Regions from separate parts of the Bacillus sp. TL12 genome, predicted to be linked through region 3. Evidence: riboswitches for the same ligand, from Rfam matches in the RefSeq annotation. Region 3 holds a riboswitch; each other region holds the start of a gene.
What was found. A riboswitch is a leader RNA that binds a small molecule or an ion and turns the genes downstream of it on or off. The one in region 3 is predicted to bind lysine.
Positions count from the first base shown of each region.

Region 1: it holds a riboswitch for lysine, as region 3 does, so the genes downstream of both, LOK41_RS24105 (amino acid permease) here and LOK41_RS14235 (amino acid permease) in region 3, are expected to answer to the same signal.
Region 2: it holds a riboswitch for lysine, as region 3 does, so the genes downstream of both, LOK41_RS04250 (aspartate kinase) here and LOK41_RS14235 (amino acid permease) in region 3, are expected to answer to the same signal.

Region 1 covers NZ_JAJJBY010000040.1:20,176-25,938, forward strand. The annotation lists gene LOK41_RS24085 (metallophosphoesterase family protein) at 1-467, opposite strand, end outside; gene LOK41_RS24090 (aminoglycoside phosphotransferase family protein) at 482-1,423, opposite strand; gene LOK41_RS24095 (VOC family protein) at 1,438-2,241, opposite strand; gene LOK41_RS24100 (sulfite exporter TauE/SafE family protein) at 2,451-3,350, shown strand; lysine riboswitch at 3,690-3,882, shown strand; gene LOK41_RS24105 (amino acid permease) at 3,996-5,459, shown strand; gene LOK41_RS24110 (GNAT family N-acetyltransferase) at 5,592-5,763, shown strand, end outside.
Region 2 covers NZ_JAJJBY010000003.1:128,342-134,104, forward strand. The annotation lists gene LOK41_RS04240 (DUF4166 domain-containing protein) at 1-587, opposite strand, end outside; gene LOK41_RS04245 (DoxX-like family protein) at 592-1,500, opposite strand; lysine riboswitch at 1,702-1,888, shown strand; gene LOK41_RS04250 (aspartate kinase) at 2,119-3,348, shown strand; gene LOK41_RS04255 (response regulator transcription factor) at 3,494-4,207, shown strand; gene LOK41_RS04260 (sensor histidine kinase) at 4,209-5,300, shown strand; gene cyoE (heme o synthase) at 5,427-5,763, opposite strand, start outside.
Region 3 covers NZ_JAJJBY010000013.1:22,587-28,349, reverse strand. The annotation lists gene LOK41_RS14245 (NADP-dependent glyceraldehyde-3-phosphate dehydrogenase) at 1-579, shown strand, start outside; gene LOK41_RS14240 (AAA family ATPase) at 794-1,453, opposite strand; lysine riboswitch at 1,862-2,044, shown strand; gene LOK41_RS14235 (amino acid permease) at 2,195-3,619, shown strand; gene LOK41_RS14230 (ABC transporter permease) at 3,688-4,893, shown strand; gene LOK41_RS14225 (amidohydrolase) at 5,099-5,763, opposite strand, start outside.

The DNA.
Region 1 (5,763 bases), on a different contig from region 3:
CCGTAGCAAACGACATCTGGTGTTCTTTCACCTTCCATATTTTCTGCCAAATTACTATTTTCAAACATGCTTACGCGCTCTTCTCTTGATGCATACGGTTGAATTCTTTCATATAGACTTCGATGTGAAGCGTGAAACATTCGAATGAATTTCCCGCTCATCATAAACTCAATTGAAAACGGTAGTCCTCTTAAATAGTTCTCATGTTCTTCTGTAAGCTGTTTTTGATGCCACTTTAGCGTCTCAAATTCAGTCGGTTTTGTGATAAAATCATCCCAATTTCCCATCACAACTTGTTCGCATTCTTTGCGAACGATATCAATGACATCGCTAGACTGTGGTCCTTTCCCTACTAAATCGCCTAAGCAAAAAATCCGGTCTATTCCTTTTAATTTTATATCTTCAAGAACTGCCTCTAGCGCAGGAATATTACCGTGAATATCTGAAATAACTGCTATTTTATCCATATGTACACCTCCCGTTATTCTATATTTATTATATCTTTATGAAAAGATTTATACCAACTTGGGATATAAGATGCAAAACCATTATGTTCTTCTATAATTCTTCTTAACCTCATTTTCATTCCATCTAGCATATTTGGTGTGATTCGATTTGCCCACACAATATCTGCTGGGAAAATCATCGCTGCGTACAATGCATATAATTTCCAAAAATGAAGCGGCGGTTCACCATCACAATATCCATGAACTTGTCCAACCGCAAATGGTTCACTTATATCGACTGTAAACAAAGACATTTTGTAAAAATCATGAATTGGATCTCCAAAATCAAATCTTGCAAAGTCAATAACAGCACGAAACTCATTACGATGGAGCATAAGATTCGCTGGATGAAAATCGTCATGTAAAAATACGACAGGACGACCATGCAATAACTGTTTATGATTTTCTACAAAGGTTAACACCGGTTGTAGATCAATAAAATCAGTCTGATATTCTTTTAATGCTTGCAGGTATCTCTCGTACTTACTCCACCGAGATGCTTCCCAGGATTCTTCTACATTCTTTCTCTTCACTGAATGAATTGTCTTTAATACTTCCCCTGCCCGTTTTCCAGCTAAATATTGCTCTTTCTCAGTTAACTTCCCAAGTATGTCTTCCCCATCTTCTCCATCAATCCATTCAAAAACTTGTACACATTGGTTTAATTTATCGAGATTTACGAAATGAAGTAGTTTTGGCATTGGTATTTTTAATAATTCAAAACAACTCATATATTCATATTCTTCAAGCTTACGTTCACGAGCCAAACTATCACATACTTTAATAAAATAGCGTTCATGATTTGCTAATTCAATTTTATACTTTTGATCTAGTGAAAACCCTTTTGAAATAACGGTACATTTTACTATGCGAGGCCAATCTAATTGTTTTTCTAATTCCTTTAACACGTCTTTCACATAGACCACCTCAATTAATATATGTATAAACTACCTAATATTTGTTGTTTTCCCTTCTGCTTATTTACTCCTTGCAATTCAACAGCAAAAGGATATTCCCCATGTTCGAATAACTGTTCTTGTACAAATCCTTCACCAAGCGGCTCACAAAATTGAATTTTTACATTTTCAAGCAATACACTTTGACAAATTGCATTCCACTCTTTATGAACTTCGGAAGAGCTTACTTGTACTTCAAATATTTCTTTCCACCGCTCCACTGTTTCACGTACATTTTTCACAGCATAGTATATTGTTTGCATTTCTGTTACATCATTGCGATGCGGGGCAATGACACCTACTTCTTGTAAATCTAATCTTCTGTCCTCATCAGACTCTTGCCACTGTATAAAGAAAGGTAATTTCGGACTACTTCCTTCTTGCTTCACAAATAACATTTTCCATTCTATAAGATGACCATCGTTTCTCATTCGCTTTCCTTCAAATGGTCCTTTCACTTGCAACCCTTTTTCCACAAGCTTTACAGCTAGTTCCTCAATATGATCGGTACGAAGAGCAATTTGGAGCATTCCTTCTGCATCTTGTAATTTAGTAACAGCCTCCTGAACGAGTGGATTGTCCGCTTGCTTCGCTTTATCTTCATGCTGTACTGCTAAAAATTCAATATAAGATAAATCAAAATAACATAAACTATTCCATGTTCCCCAATTCGTATGTTCTCCGCCTTGCACCGTATGAAATCCAAGCTCCTTCATTTGTTTTTCAGCTTCTTTCGGCATACATCTAACAGCATGAACGAGATGATCAAATGCTAACATGCTTTTCCCTCCCTTTTTCTACATCTTTTTATTATATAACTGTTCTGTTATTTCAATCAATTTAAAAAACTTCAAAAACCTAGTTGCTTTATCAGATTAATATGCATTATAATAATAAAAACTTAATGTTAAGCTGATTGGAAAAACCAAAGGCTCTTTTCTCACTTGAGAAAAGAGCCTTTTTATTTATTATTACAGGGGGATTATACATGCAAAAATTAATTGTCTTTGCTATTATTGGTTTTTTTGCTCAATTGATTGATGGAGCACTTGGAATGGCGTACGGCGTAACGTCTTCCTCATTATTATTAATGTTCGGAATTGCACCAGCAGTCGCTTCCGCTTCCGTTCATTTAGCAGAAGTTGTGACAACCGCAGCTTCGGGCGTATCTCATATTCGATTTGGAAACGTTGATAAGTACACTGTTTCTAGACTCACACTACCCGGTGCAATTGGTGCTTTTGTTGGTGCATGCTTTTTAAGTAACTTACCTGGAGACTTAATTAAACCGTACATTTCACTCTTTTTATTTACTTTAGGCGTCTATATTTTACTACGATTTATTATTCAAAAACAGATTGTGAAATCCAATAAACGTATGTCTAGTAAACAACTTATTCCATTAGGATTATTTGCAGGATTTGTTGATTCAACTGGCGGTGGTGGTTGGGGACCAATTACAACACCCGTACTCCTTGCACGAGGGAATGAAGCAAGAAAAGTAATCGGCTCTGTTGATACGAGTGAATTCCCAGTATCTTTAGCCGCAACAATTGGATTTTTCATTTCATTAGGATGGGAGCAAGTTAGCTGGGTTTGGGTATTCGCTCTTATGTTAGGTGGCATTTTGGCAGCCCCAATCGCTGCGTGGTTAGTACGAATTGTCCCTTCTCATTTACTTGGCGTACTCGTTGGTGGACTCATTATTTTTACAAATATCCGAACGCTGCTTACATCATTTAAAGTAGATCCAACAATTATTAATCTTTCCTACATTGCAGTAGGTCTTGTCGTTATCATTGCACTTTTCATTTCAGTTCGAAATCATTCTGCATCTGCAAAACAAAATGTTGGCTATACAGCTGGACAAAAACGAGTTTTACCGTAAAAGAGAAATAGTAAGGTAAGCAAATGATATGTTTGCTTACCTTTTTTATTTTTTTCGAAATAAAATTCGCCATAATCTGTGTCGAATTTTATTTTTCTGAATTTTCTTTTAATTTTAGAGGATTTTCCCTATCTTTTTGCGAAACATTTGTATAACAATTTTTTCTTCATTTTTTACATACCTAAGTAGGTTGGTTCGGGCGGAGTTTTGAAAACGCTTCCTATACAATAACCGATTATTTGTGATATTTTCCTACAAAAATTCCTTGCAATATTTTCAGAAACTAATTACAATTGCCATATATCAAAAATCATAGCAATAAATAAATCCTCATCAATCCGATGAGGTAGAGGTTGCGGCATTAATTAGTAAAACGGATGAGACACAGAGAATGTCAATGAATCCGTTTGAAAGGAAATGCTGCCGAAGTTTATATTTCTTCTCTGGAAGTATGAACTGGGGCTGTCTCCGAATAGGAACAGAACTGTCACGTTTACAAAGTACCGTGTAAACGTGGGGTGCTATCTTAACGGAAGGGTATGATGGGGTGGTTATTTGTGAAACGTTCCGCCAAATTCCTTTGGCGGCTTTTTGTATTTTTCTTCCCCGTTCCTTCCTAATCTTACAAGAAAAGGAGTGTTGAACATGAATAGCATGGCGAATCAAGCTACCTCTAAAACTCAATCTACACAAGGAAAAGGCGAACTAAGGCGCGGGTTAAAATCTCGCCACCTTACAATGATTTCTCTCGGCGGTACAATTGGTACCGGACTCTTTCTTGCTAGTGGTGGTGTCATTCACACGGCAGGACCTGGCGGAGCTCTCTTAGCCTATGCGGCAATCGGAATTATGGTTTACTTTTTAATGACAAGCTTAGCAGAACTCGCAGCGTATATGCCTGTCACCGGCTCATTTAGCACATACGCAACAAAATTTGTCGATCCATCACTTGGCTTTGCACTCGGCTGGAATTATTGGTATAACTGGGCAATTACTGTTGCAGCTGAACTAGCAGCAGTTACATTAATTATGAAATTTTGGTTTCCAAATACTCCTTCTTTAATTTGGAGTGGTCTTTGTTTAGCTATTATATTTCTTTTTAATTATTTATCTGTTAAAGGATTTGGTGAAGCAGAGTATTGGTTCGCTCTTATTAAAGTAGCAACTGTTATTATCTTTTTAATTGTTGGATTTATGATGATTTTCGGCATTATGGGCGGCGAACCTGTTGGATTTAAAAACTTTACTGTTGCGGATGCACCATTTAACGGCGGCATCATGGCAATCATCGGTGTATTTATGGCTGCTGGTTTCTCATTCCAAGGAACTGAATTATTGGGTGTAGCTGCTGGTGAAACGGCTGATCCAGAACGTAGTATTCCAAAAGCAATTCGTTCTATCTTTTGGCGTATTCTACTATTCTACATCTTTGCCATTCTTGTTATCGGTTTATTGATTCCTTATACAACTGAAAGTCTTGCAGCAAGTGATGTAACAGTAAGTCCATTTACACTTGTATTTGAAAAAGCAGGTGTAGCATTTGCAGCTTCTGTTATGAATGCCGTTATTTTAACAGCTGTTTTATCGGCTGGTAACTCTGGTATGTATGCTTGTACTCGTATGCTTTGGGACTTAGCACGTCAAGGAAAGGCACCAAAATTTTTAGGAAAACTAAATAGTCGTGGTGTACCCGTTAACGCTTTAATTGCAACATCTCTAGTTGGATGTGCTGCTTTCTTAGCTTCTTTATATGGCGACGGCGTTGTATATGTTTGGCTATTAAACGCTTCTGGAATGTCTGGCTTTATCGCATGGGTAGGTATCGCAATTAGTCACTATCGATTCCGCAAAGCATATATTGCACAAGGAAAAGATTTAAATGACCTTCCTTATAAAGCAAAATGGTTCCCATTTGGTCCAATCTTTGCATTTGCACTTTGTGTAATTGTTATTCTCGGACAAAACTACGGTGCATTTATGGGTGAATCTATCGATTGGAACGGTGTACTCGTTTCCTATATCGGCTTACCTCTCTTCCTAGCAATGTGGTTAGGATATAAATTTACAAAGAAAACAAAAGTAGTGCCTCTTGATAAATGTGAACTATAAGTGATAAAGGTGAGCAAACATAGTGTTTGCTCGCCTTTTTTATTGGAATGAATCCTTACATTCAAAGGATATATTCATTTTCTGTCGAATGGTGTATTACATGTAAAAAATTCAACATAAAGAAGGTGCGACATGTTTGTAAATCTTCAAATCGAAACAGAAAGACTACATATACGACCTTATAGGATCTCTGATGCATCAGCCTTATACGAATTACAAAAACAACCTGAAGTAAATCTCTATATTCCAGAACCCATTTATTCTCTTAAAGAAATCGAAGATATTATTTACTGGAGCATAGACA
Region 2 (5,763 bases), on a different contig from region 3:
TTATATGAAAAAAGCGGGCCAAATAATGGATTTCGTACTTGAACATGAATTTTGTAACAGTTTAATGTATCATCATAGCTCTCTGTAATTTTCGCCTCTCCATATAAAAATTTCGGTAGTGATATTTTCTTCCCAAGTATGTAAAACCATTGTTTTTTTGATAAGATGTGCATTGCTCCTTCTTTATCAACATAAAATGCAAGTGTTGATACAAGCAAATGCGGTTCAACAAAGTAATCAATAATTTCATGCTGTTTCGTATCCAAGTACATAACAGCATTGAAGTAACGTTTTTTGTTACCAAACAGAAACATCCGGTTCCACCTTACAAAGGTAGTTCCCTTCGCATCCTTTTCAGCAGTATTATGTATCGTAAACGGTACTTCTGTTCCTCTTTCTGAAAAGAACATGTGAAATTTCGATGTAACTCTTAAAAACATTTTGACAAGGAATGACCCTTTATTAATTTCATCCATTTTCCCTTCACCTATAAAACTATTGTTTTCCGTAATTGCATAACGTTTTTGTAATTTTGGATGTAGCTGCTGATAAGATTCTCCTAATAATCGTTCATAGATGCTAGCCACACATTTACCCCTTTCTTTTTCTCATACAATTTTTCGCTCTTGGTAAATCATCACTGTTCATATAACCAATAAATGATAATCCAATTAATATAAAATTTAAGGTAATGGGATTAAATGGTTGGATAAAACTCAAAATATTTATGAATCCTGCTGCAATGGTTAAACCAATTAAAATAATAATGTCTAACAGCAATAACTTCTGTTTTTGAAATGGCAACAACCATATGATCCCGAATCCTATTTCTAAAAAACCAATTATTTTAAGAGCAAGAATACTATTTTCGTTTGAACCACTAAGTACAGAAAGCATCCGTACCTCTTCTGGGTGATTAAATAATATTTTTGGCACAAGTCCTTGATACATCCATACAAAAGAAAGTATCAAACAAACAATCCAGTGAATAATCGATTTCTTTATTAGCAACCGAGGGTGAACCCCCTTTTCTAGCCATAACTTTAAAACGTCAAAACTCCATGCTGTAGCCCACCCTAATAGTGACCAAAATACATATGAATCTATCATTCTTCCTATACGGCCAAACCTCGTCTCATAATCATATTGCGTTTCAAAGCAAATCTTTTCTCCATTCGGTGTATACTTCCAATACCCCCTTCCTATTTTTATCAACGAAAGTTTACTGTCTGTCCAAAATTTTAGTGAAGATATTCTCTCCCCTGATTCCTTTCGTAATTGACCTACCGATTCCCCTTCTCCAGCTATCTCAAGCCCAAAACCCATTTTCGTTTTGTATAAAAAACGTTGCGGTTCACCTTCTTTTCTCTCTAAATACGATATTTCAGTAAACCGCGCATCCCACTCTGTATGTAACGTTAGATCTTGTGTATACTTCCATAGTTCTTCCATTGATGTTTCCATTTCTGCTCGAACATAAATTGGTTTCGGCCTCTTCACCCTCTCTCCCCCACTCCCTCTATATTACTAATGTATATATAAAATCCAATTCCATCTATATTTTTCAAATATTTCTTTTTATTTATTTAAAAAGATTAAATTTTCAAAATATTAATAAAGCACTTGATTTCCTAAAATATTTTAATTATTATAAAACAAATGTTACCAAATAACTTCATAAACCAAACACTCTCGCCCAAAACGTGAGATAGAGGTTGCAACGCTTATAAGTATTCTAAAGGAGACACAGAGATGTCTATGAGTTTAGAAAAAAGGAAGTGTTGCCGAAATTGATAAATTTCTCTGCATTTATCAATTGGGGCTGTTTTCGAATAGAAACAGAACTGTCATATATACAGACGTGTATATGTGAAGAGCTATCTACAAAAAAGAGATATCATGTTCTATATGATATTCCTTTTTTGGCGGTTTTTTTATTAGCTCCTTTTTCTGTTTCCCTTTTCCTGTAACAGCACCATCCTCACCTATTTGAGATGGTGTTTTTTGTTTTTCTTTCCGGTAACTACAGGAATACTTAGGGACTTGTATATCGCTCTTATATGTTTTTACACCTTTCCTAATTTACGAATAAAAAATGGATGAAAGAAGGAATTTGCAATGGAAACGATTGTTCAAAAATTCGGTGGTACTTCTGTCGGAAGTATCCAGCGCATTCAACATGTAGCAGATTTAATTATTGAAGAATATGAACGAGGGAACGGTGTTGTCACTGTTGTATCTGCAATGGGAAAAAGCACAGATGAGCTTGTTGCACTCGCTACCGCTATTAGTGAAAATCCGAGTAAACGTGAAATGGACATGCTCCTAACAACTGGCGAACAAGTAACAATTTCCTTATTAACAATGGCATTGCAAGCAAAAGGATATCAAGCTATTTCACTAACGGGCTGGCAAGCTGGTATTACAACTGAATCTGTACATGGAAGCGCAAGAATCACTGATATTAACACAGAACGTATTCAATCCTATTTACAAGAAGGTACGATTGTAATCGTTGCTGGCTTCCAAGGATTAAGTGGAGAGAACGAGGTTACTACACTTGGCCGCGGCGGTTCTGATACAACTGCTGTCGCATTAGCAGCTGCGCTGAAAGCGAAAAAATGTGATATTTATACAGACGTCACAGGCGTTTACACAACTGATCCCCGCGTTGTAAAAGACGCATATAAATTAGATGAAATTTCTTATGATGAAATGTTAGAACTCGCAAATCTTGGAGCTGGTGTACTGCACCCACGCGCTGTTGAATTTGCAAAAAATTATAACGTCGTTTTAGAAGTTCGTTCAAGCATGGAACAAGAAAATGGAACAATTGTAAGGGGAGAATGTAACATGGAACAACAATCAGTGGTAAAAGGTATTGCATTTGAAGATAACATTACACGTGTAACAATGAAAGGGTTAGAACAAGAATCACTTTCAACTGTTTTCTCTACACTAGCTACAGCTCATATTAATGTTGATATTATTATTCAAAGTATTACAAATGAAGGTACTGTACATCTATCCTTCTCTATTCATTCGAATGATTTAAAAGAAACACTCGAAGTATTAGAACAAAATCAAGAAACGCTTCATTATGAATCTGTAGAATATGAAAATCACCTAGCTAAAGTATCTATCGTAGGGTCGGGCATGGTATCAAATCCTGGTGTTGCGGCTAGCATGTTTTCTACATTAAAAGAAGAAAATATTCATATTAAAATGGTAAGTACATCTGAAATTAAAGTATCTGTTGTCATTGATCGCCTCCATTTAGTAGATGGTGTAGAAGCACTTCATCAATCATTTATGGCAAAAATTGAACCTATGGTACAAATGAATTAATTTGATGTTGAAAATAACAACAAAGAATCTTTCTTTGTTGTTATTTTTTTATCTAGCAAAATAGTATTATGTTACACTATTACATGTGAAATATTTTCCAAATATCTTTTAATAGATTCAAAAAACATGTAAAGGTGGATCCGTAGTGAGAATAGAAAAAATACTTTTAGTAGATGATGAACAAGGCATACTAGATATGTTAGTACTTACACTAAAAAAAGAAAACTTCTCTCATATAACAACCGCTACCAATGGAGCTGAGACATTAACTCTTATTAAAAATCATCCATTCGATATTATCTTACTCGATGTGATGCTACCGGATATTGATGGATTTGAACTATGCAGACAAATTCGAAACTATACAAATACTCCTATTTTATTTGTAACAGCGCGCTCGAGTGATTTAGATAAATTAACAGGACTAGGAATTGGCGGAGATGATTACATAACAAAACCATTTAACCCTTTAGAAGTTGCTGCCCGAATTAACGTCCAATTGCGTAGACAACATATGATACAAGAACTGCACAATGAAGAAAAATTTAACCTACATTTTAAATCCTTTTCTCTATATCCTAGCGAAGGATTGATAACAGTAAACAACGAACCTGTACATTGCACCGCTAAAGAACTAGAATTACTTACTTTCTTATGCACACACCCAAACCGAATTTTTACTGCTGAACAATTGTACGAGCAAGTATGGGGATTGACTTCTATGGGTGATGATAAAACAGTCGTCATGCATATCTCTAAATTACGTAAAAAAATAGAAGAAAACCCTAAATCACCTACATACATTGTCAATTTAAGAGGGATTGGTTATAAATTTATCCCACATACGAAGGAGCAATAATATGAAAATTGGTTTCAGATTAGGCTTCCATTTTATTCGCAGTTTATGTATCGGTACTTTTTTCATGGGTATTTTTATGGCAATCTTTATGGAAGGCATACTCCCTCTTATAGGAATAGGCAAAGATGACAAGGATACAGAAGCTCTTATCGTTTTTTCCCTCTTTATATGTACGCTTCTTATCGGCGCCATTGTATATGGGTGGCATATTAGTAAGCCTCTATTCCGAGTGATTTCTTGGATTAACCAACTAGCAGAAGGATCCTACGCGACGCCAGCAAATACAAAACAAATGTATAAGAAAAAAACAGGGAAATTAAAAGGGCCGTACCGCCTATATAAAGACGTCTTTCTAAATATAGAGCACTTAACAAATAGATTACGAGAAATAGAAACTGAACGTGAACAACTTGAGAAAATGAAACGGGAATGGATGGCAGGAATCTCTCATGATCTCAAAACACCACTTACCTATATTACAGGATACAGCGCGCTTATGTTATCACCAGATCATACTTGGAGTCACGAAGAAAAAGAAAAATTTTTACAAGAAATTCAGCAAAAGGGCGATCATATGAAAGAGTTAATTGAAGACTTAAACCTTTCCTTTCGTCTTCAAGATTCACAAATCCCATTAAGAAAAGAAGAAATAAACATCGTTGAATTTACAAGAAGACTGATAGCTGATATAACAAACGATCCACGCTCTCAGCATTATCATTTTAGTTTTGAATCAAGCAATACAAACATAATGATTCCAATTGATACAAAATTATTCCACCGTTCTTTACAAAACTTGTTTATGAACGCTATTTTACACAATCCGCCAGAAACAAAAATCCATACCTCTATTCTATTACAAGAAGATATACATATTATAATAGAAGATACTGGCGCTGGCATGGATGAATTAACCGTTCAAAACTTATTTAAGCAATACTATCGTGGGACAACTACAAATGTTTCAAATGAAGGAACAGGCCTTGGGATGACAATTGCTCATAAAATTATAACAGCACACGGCGGGACGGTTCGTGTTACGAGTAAAATCGGTACAGGTTCAAAGATTCATATCATACTCTCAAATCAATAGTCTTATGATAAGATTGCCTACATGAAATGAAACTTTCTTCTTTACATAAAAAAACCAATTTCTCCTTTTATAGAGGAGAAATTGGTTTTTTACTTTTTACAAAACTCTTGTATCAGCACCTTATTTTCAGCTTCCGAAAAAGATACCTACTAGAGAATAGATAATAATTGTAGAAAATAAAATCGTCATATGGAACAGAGAAAAAATAAACAACGATTTTGCCCATTTCTCTGAATCCATTTTTCTATAACCATAAATACTTAAAGCAAGCCATAGTATGCTTAAAAGAAGTGATACTAACATAAGACCAATACTTAATGACCCTAAAAGAATACTGATAATAATTAAAATCATTAAATACACGTTCGTTTGTATATATGTTCTTTTAACACCTTTTACTACTGGAAGCATCGGAACCTTTGCAGCCTTATACTCATCATGTTTACGAATGGCTATCGCATAG
Region 3 (5,763 bases):
TGTACTGCAATCAAGCGCGTACTTGTACATGAAAATGTAGCGGACAAGCTTGTTAGCTTATTAAAAGATCAAGTGGCTGAATTAACTGTTGGTTCTCCAGAACAAGACAGCACAATCGTGCCATTAATCGACGATAAATCTGCTGATTTCGTTCAAGGATTAGTTGACGATGCGGTAGAAAAAGGCGCAACAATCGTGATCGGTAACAAGCGCGAGCGCAACTTAATCTATCCAACAATCATTGACAATGTAACAGAAGATATGAAAGTTGCTTGGGAAGAGCCATTCGGCCCAATCCTTCCAATTATCCGCGTTTCTTCTGATGAGCAAGCAATTGAAATTGCGAACAAATCAGAGTTCGGTCTGCAAGCAAGTGTCTTCACAAAAGACATTAACAAAGCATTTGCAATTGCGAACAAAATCGACACTGGTTCTGTTCAAATTAACGGACGTACAGAACGTGGCCCTGACCACTTCCCATTCATCGGTGTAAAAGGTTCTGGTATGGGAGCACAAGGTATTCGGAAGAACCTTGAGTCTATGACACGTGAGAAAGTAACTGTATTAAACTTAATGTAAATTTTAGAAGCTAGTCTACGATTGTAGATTAGCTTCTTTTTATATAAATACAGATAGAAGCGATCAGTTCCTTTTTTGGCCCCATGCCAAGTGAAAACAAAAAGAGAAAGCGAGTGGAGATTTCCTTTTATTTTCATAGCCACGACTTAAGTGCTTGAAAATAAAAATGGATATGTGTTAGAAAATCAAGTTAGATATATATTCTTTTATTCACCTATTCACTTATCTCATATGTTTTAGGGCTACTATTCATTACCCAATCCATTACATTCTCTAATAAAGGTACATCATAATGATGTTGTTTTTCATTGTTCAAGTTAGACAAAATCTCAAAAATATTTTTTACATTTTCTTCAATACTAACTGCATCTACAAAATGGACTCCATGAGGAGAAACAGTATTCATATATTGAAAATACTGCTTTTGTGGTTCTATAAGACTTAAATGTTTTTCAAAGTTACTTCGTCTTCGAGTAGTATCCTTTTCTTTCCTTTTTCTTAATTCTGTTTCACTTGTAGAAAGATGAATGTAGACATTCGGAAATCCTATATGTTTTCGTTTTATTCGATTTACATAAAACTCTTTCAAAAACGGTAAAGTTTGCGGAAATTCCCCCTGATAAATCCAGTTATACCAAATGGGCTGAAAAATATCTCCATCAAATAGAACTACATCATACGATTTTAGTTTTTCTTGTGCGATTTGCCACCTTTCAACTTGCCTTTCAAGATACCAATTTTCCGGTTCAGGATTAGGGCGCTGAAATAAGAAATTCACCTCTGGAATCACATAAGCATTGTACAATTCTGCAATCCTTCTACACGTTGTCGTTTTGCCAATACCACTTGCACCCTCCAAACAAATTAACTTCATATCGCACCTCCATTTTTCTTTATAAAACACGATTTCAATATTCTGCTTTGTCAATGTAACACAACTATCAACAAGATTCTTCAAAAGAACCTATTTCGAAAAAGCTCTCTCTTCTTATATAAATCCATTTTGATTTTTCAGCATATAAGCCACTGCTATACTTGCACCCGCCTGCTTTCTCTGTTTTAACTTGGCATGGGGCAGGAAGAGGATCTGACCGCTTCTATACATGGCCGGATGCTCTCTCCCGTCTAAAAAGAAAGGGTTTATGTCAGTTTTTAATTTGGATCTATATATAATGACAAATTCTTCACTATAGTCTGATTATTAACATAGCCATTGACGTATAAAAATTCATTTGTTACCCTTGATTATGTGAATTTAATACATAAATCCTCATTCGTATCTCGGTGAGGTAGAGGTTGCAGTCATTAAGATTATCATTTCGGGAGATGTAGTGGCATCGATGAACGAATGGGAAAGGAATGATTGCCGAAGTAAGAAATGTCCACCATGCATTCTTGCTGGGTCTGCTACTTAATAAGTACAGAACTGTCACAAGCATTTTGTTTGTGGAGAGCTATCGAGAGGTATGTCGTGGGTTTCTTATAGGATAGAAAGTACGTAGCGACAATGACACGTGCTTTTTTTGTTTTGTATGAAGCTTACCTTACTTCCTTTTTGGAAGACATACATATCTCCTCGCTTGACTTGGTTATACTAACTTTGGAGGTATTTTTTATGCAACAGAAAAAATGGGGCTTTTGGGTACTGACAGCATTCGTTGTCGGCAATATGGTTGGCGCTGGTATTTTCATGGTGCCAAGTACATTAGCACAAACAGCAAGCCCTCTCGGTGTTACTTTAGCTTGGTTAACAACAGGGTTTGGTGTTTTAATGCTAGCTCTTGTTTTTGGTAATTTAGCAATTCGTCGTCCTGATTTAACAACAGGACCACAAAGTCATGCATATGCTTTATTTTCATCACCAAAAAAGAAAAAAATGGCTGGATTCAGCATAGTTTGGGGCTACTGGGTCGCAAACTGGGCAAGTAATGTTGCGATTATTACATCTTTTGCAGGTTATTTATCACTCTTCTTCCCGATTATGAAAGATACACGTCTCTTATTTTCAATTGGTACTTTCAATGTTGAAGTTGGAAAACTCATTACATTTTCTATCTGTTCGCTCTTATTATGGGGAACACATATGATTTTAACAAACGGTGTAAACGGAGCTGGGAAATTAAACTTCCTCGCAACAACAACGAAGGTGACTGGATTCCTTCTATTTATCGTTGTTACTTTGTTTGCATTTCAAGCTTCTAAATTTGGACAATGGTACACACCAATAGTTGATAAAGAAGGCGTATCACATGGTCTACTTTCACAAGTGAATTTAGCTGCACTTACAACACTTTGGGCATTTATCGGTATTGAATCAGCTGTTCTTTTATCAAACCGAGCGAAATCTCCAAAAACGGTAAAACATGCAACTGTAGCTGGATTATTAATAACTGTTGCCATTTATTTAGGAATTACCATTTTAACAATGGGTGTTCTTCATATGGATAAACTACAAGCGTCTGAACGTCCATTAGCTGATGCATTAAATGCTGCAATGGGTCATGGCGGCGGGAAATTAATGGCCTTGCTTGCCCTTACTTCCCTATTCGGCTCAATCCTAGGCTGGATTTTATTAAGTTCAGAGGTACCGTATCAAGCAGCAAAAGAAGGATTCTTCCCTTCCTTCTTTGCAAAAACAAACAAAAAAGGAAGCCCAATTTATTCATTAAGACTAACAAATATTATGTCGCAAGTCTTCCTTTTCTCAACACTATCAGGAACAATTGCTGAGGCCTATACATTCGTTATTACTGTCTCAACTTTAGCTTACTTAATCCCTTATCTCGTTTCACCAATCTTCCAATTAAAACTCGTTGCAACTGGTGAAACATATAAAAATGAAATGGGTTCACGAATTATGGATGGCATTATCGCATTCATCGCCCTTTGTTATGCACTATGGGTAATTAAAACAGGATCTTCAGATATAAAAACATTCCTTCTTGGAATTGGTCTGTTCGTGATCGGTTTTGCCTTCTATCCATTAATGAATCGTGATGAAAAAAGAAATGAAGAAAACAAAAACGAGCAAATTGCTTAACGCAATTTGCTCGTTTTTATTTTTGTATACGAAAGAAACCTTTATAATAAAAGATAGAGGTGAAAAACATGTCAATTGAAACGCTATGGCGTGATCGTTTCCAAAAACATATACAAAACAGTCTTACATATTTTTTTCGAATGATTAGTGGTTTATTATATAGCTTCATCTTTATCTCATGTATCGGTGCATATTATTACGCCAAGTTTTTAAAAACATCTCCTTCTAAAGGAATCTCATTATTACTCATCATAACTGTGCTTACAATCGTTATAACAAGATGTAACATTCGTACTTTTATCCAAAAGCCTGACGCTGTCTATTTACTGGCACTTGAAGAGAAATTAACATCTTATTTCAAACAATCTCTTCTTTATAATTATGTCATACAGCTATTTCCATTACTATTTACGTTTCTAATCATTACACCGCTGGCAATACAAACATTACAGACAACTGTTCCATTCTTATGTACAATCTTTTTCATTTTAATGTTACTAAAAGGTTGGAACTTATATATCAATTGGATATGGCGTGATCATGATAACAGCCACATCTGGCTTATTATTCGATTCGCTTGCACTGCACTAATTCTTTACATGCTTTTTCAATCCGTATCAGTCTTTCTATTAAGTGCTGTTCTCTTACTTCCAGCATTTATACTTATTTATACAGTAAAGCAACCGACAAAACGAATTAGCTGGGAACATATCATTGAACAAGAAGAAAAAATGGACATGCACTTTTACCAATTTGCAAACTTTTTCACCGATGTCCCGCAGCTGAAAAAACAAGTAAAACAAAGAAAGTGGCTAACGAGTTGGCTAGAACCTATATTACATAAAAAACAATCTACTTTTTTATATTTAAACACTTTATCATTTTTACGTGCAAATGATTATTTTGGTATATATATTCGATTAACTATCATTGGTTCTTTCATTTTATATTTCGTACCGAATGTATTTACAAAAGGCGCTATTACTTGTTGTCTCTTATATATGACCTCTATGCAATTGCGTGCCTTGTGGAAATATTTTTCAGGAAATAATATTGTAGCATTATATCCTATTTCACACGCCACACGAATAAATCAATTTCTTACTCTTGTATTTTCATTAGCAATCGTTCAGCTAGCGGTATTTTCCATGATTATACTCGCTTCAGCGCAGCAGTTTTTACCGATACTTTCAACTAGTATAGTCAGCATATTTTTCATCAAATTTATTATAGTACCAAAAACAAAAAAACGAATTTCTTTGCCGAGAATTTAAATTAGGGCCTTAACAGCTTGTTAGTCATTTAGAACCATGATTTATACTTCTTTTATTTTAAAAATTAAAAGAGAGCATTTGAATGTGCTCTCTTTCTTTGCATGAGTAACAATAGATAATTTTATCCGCTCATTGATTAATTGCTTTCCAATAAGAGTATACAGCTGCTTTCGCTTGCATCAATTTCATAAGCTATTCCTTTCACCTATTTCCCCTTGTGGTAAACTACTTCTCCTTGCAAAACAGTCATTAAAACTTTTGCATCTGGAATTTTATCCTTACTCATTTCAGTTATATCCTCATCAAGTACTATCATATCAGCAGATTTACCTACTTCAATAGAACCAGTTATATGATCAAGTCCTAATGATTTGGCAGGCTTAATTGTATAAGCATCAATAGCTGCGTATACATCAGGTAAACCTTTTTCACCAATGCTTAGTGAATTCGCAATAGTGACAAGTGGGTTCAGTTCATTTACATCCCAATCGCTACTAAGTGAGACATTTGCTCCTGTTTTCCAAATTCGCCCTAACGGCATAATTCGTTTCAGCTGTTGATCTGAGAAATACATACTTGCCCAGCTTTGCTTAGGATCTTCAGCAAAATCATGGCCTACCTGAAAATCAGCGCTAACACCTAAATCAGCAAAACGGTTAATATCACTATCTTCTACCATTTCCACATGAGTGAGGGTATATGGCTGAGTTGCTCCATCATTCTTTGCTGCTTCAATCGCATTTAAGCTCTCTCTTGCCCCACCGTCTCCAATCGTATGAATCAGTGCACCATAACCAATTTTATCGAGTTCGGTCAACCACCATTTCATTTTTTGTTCTGGAATATAGTTCAAACCATATGGAGTTCCTT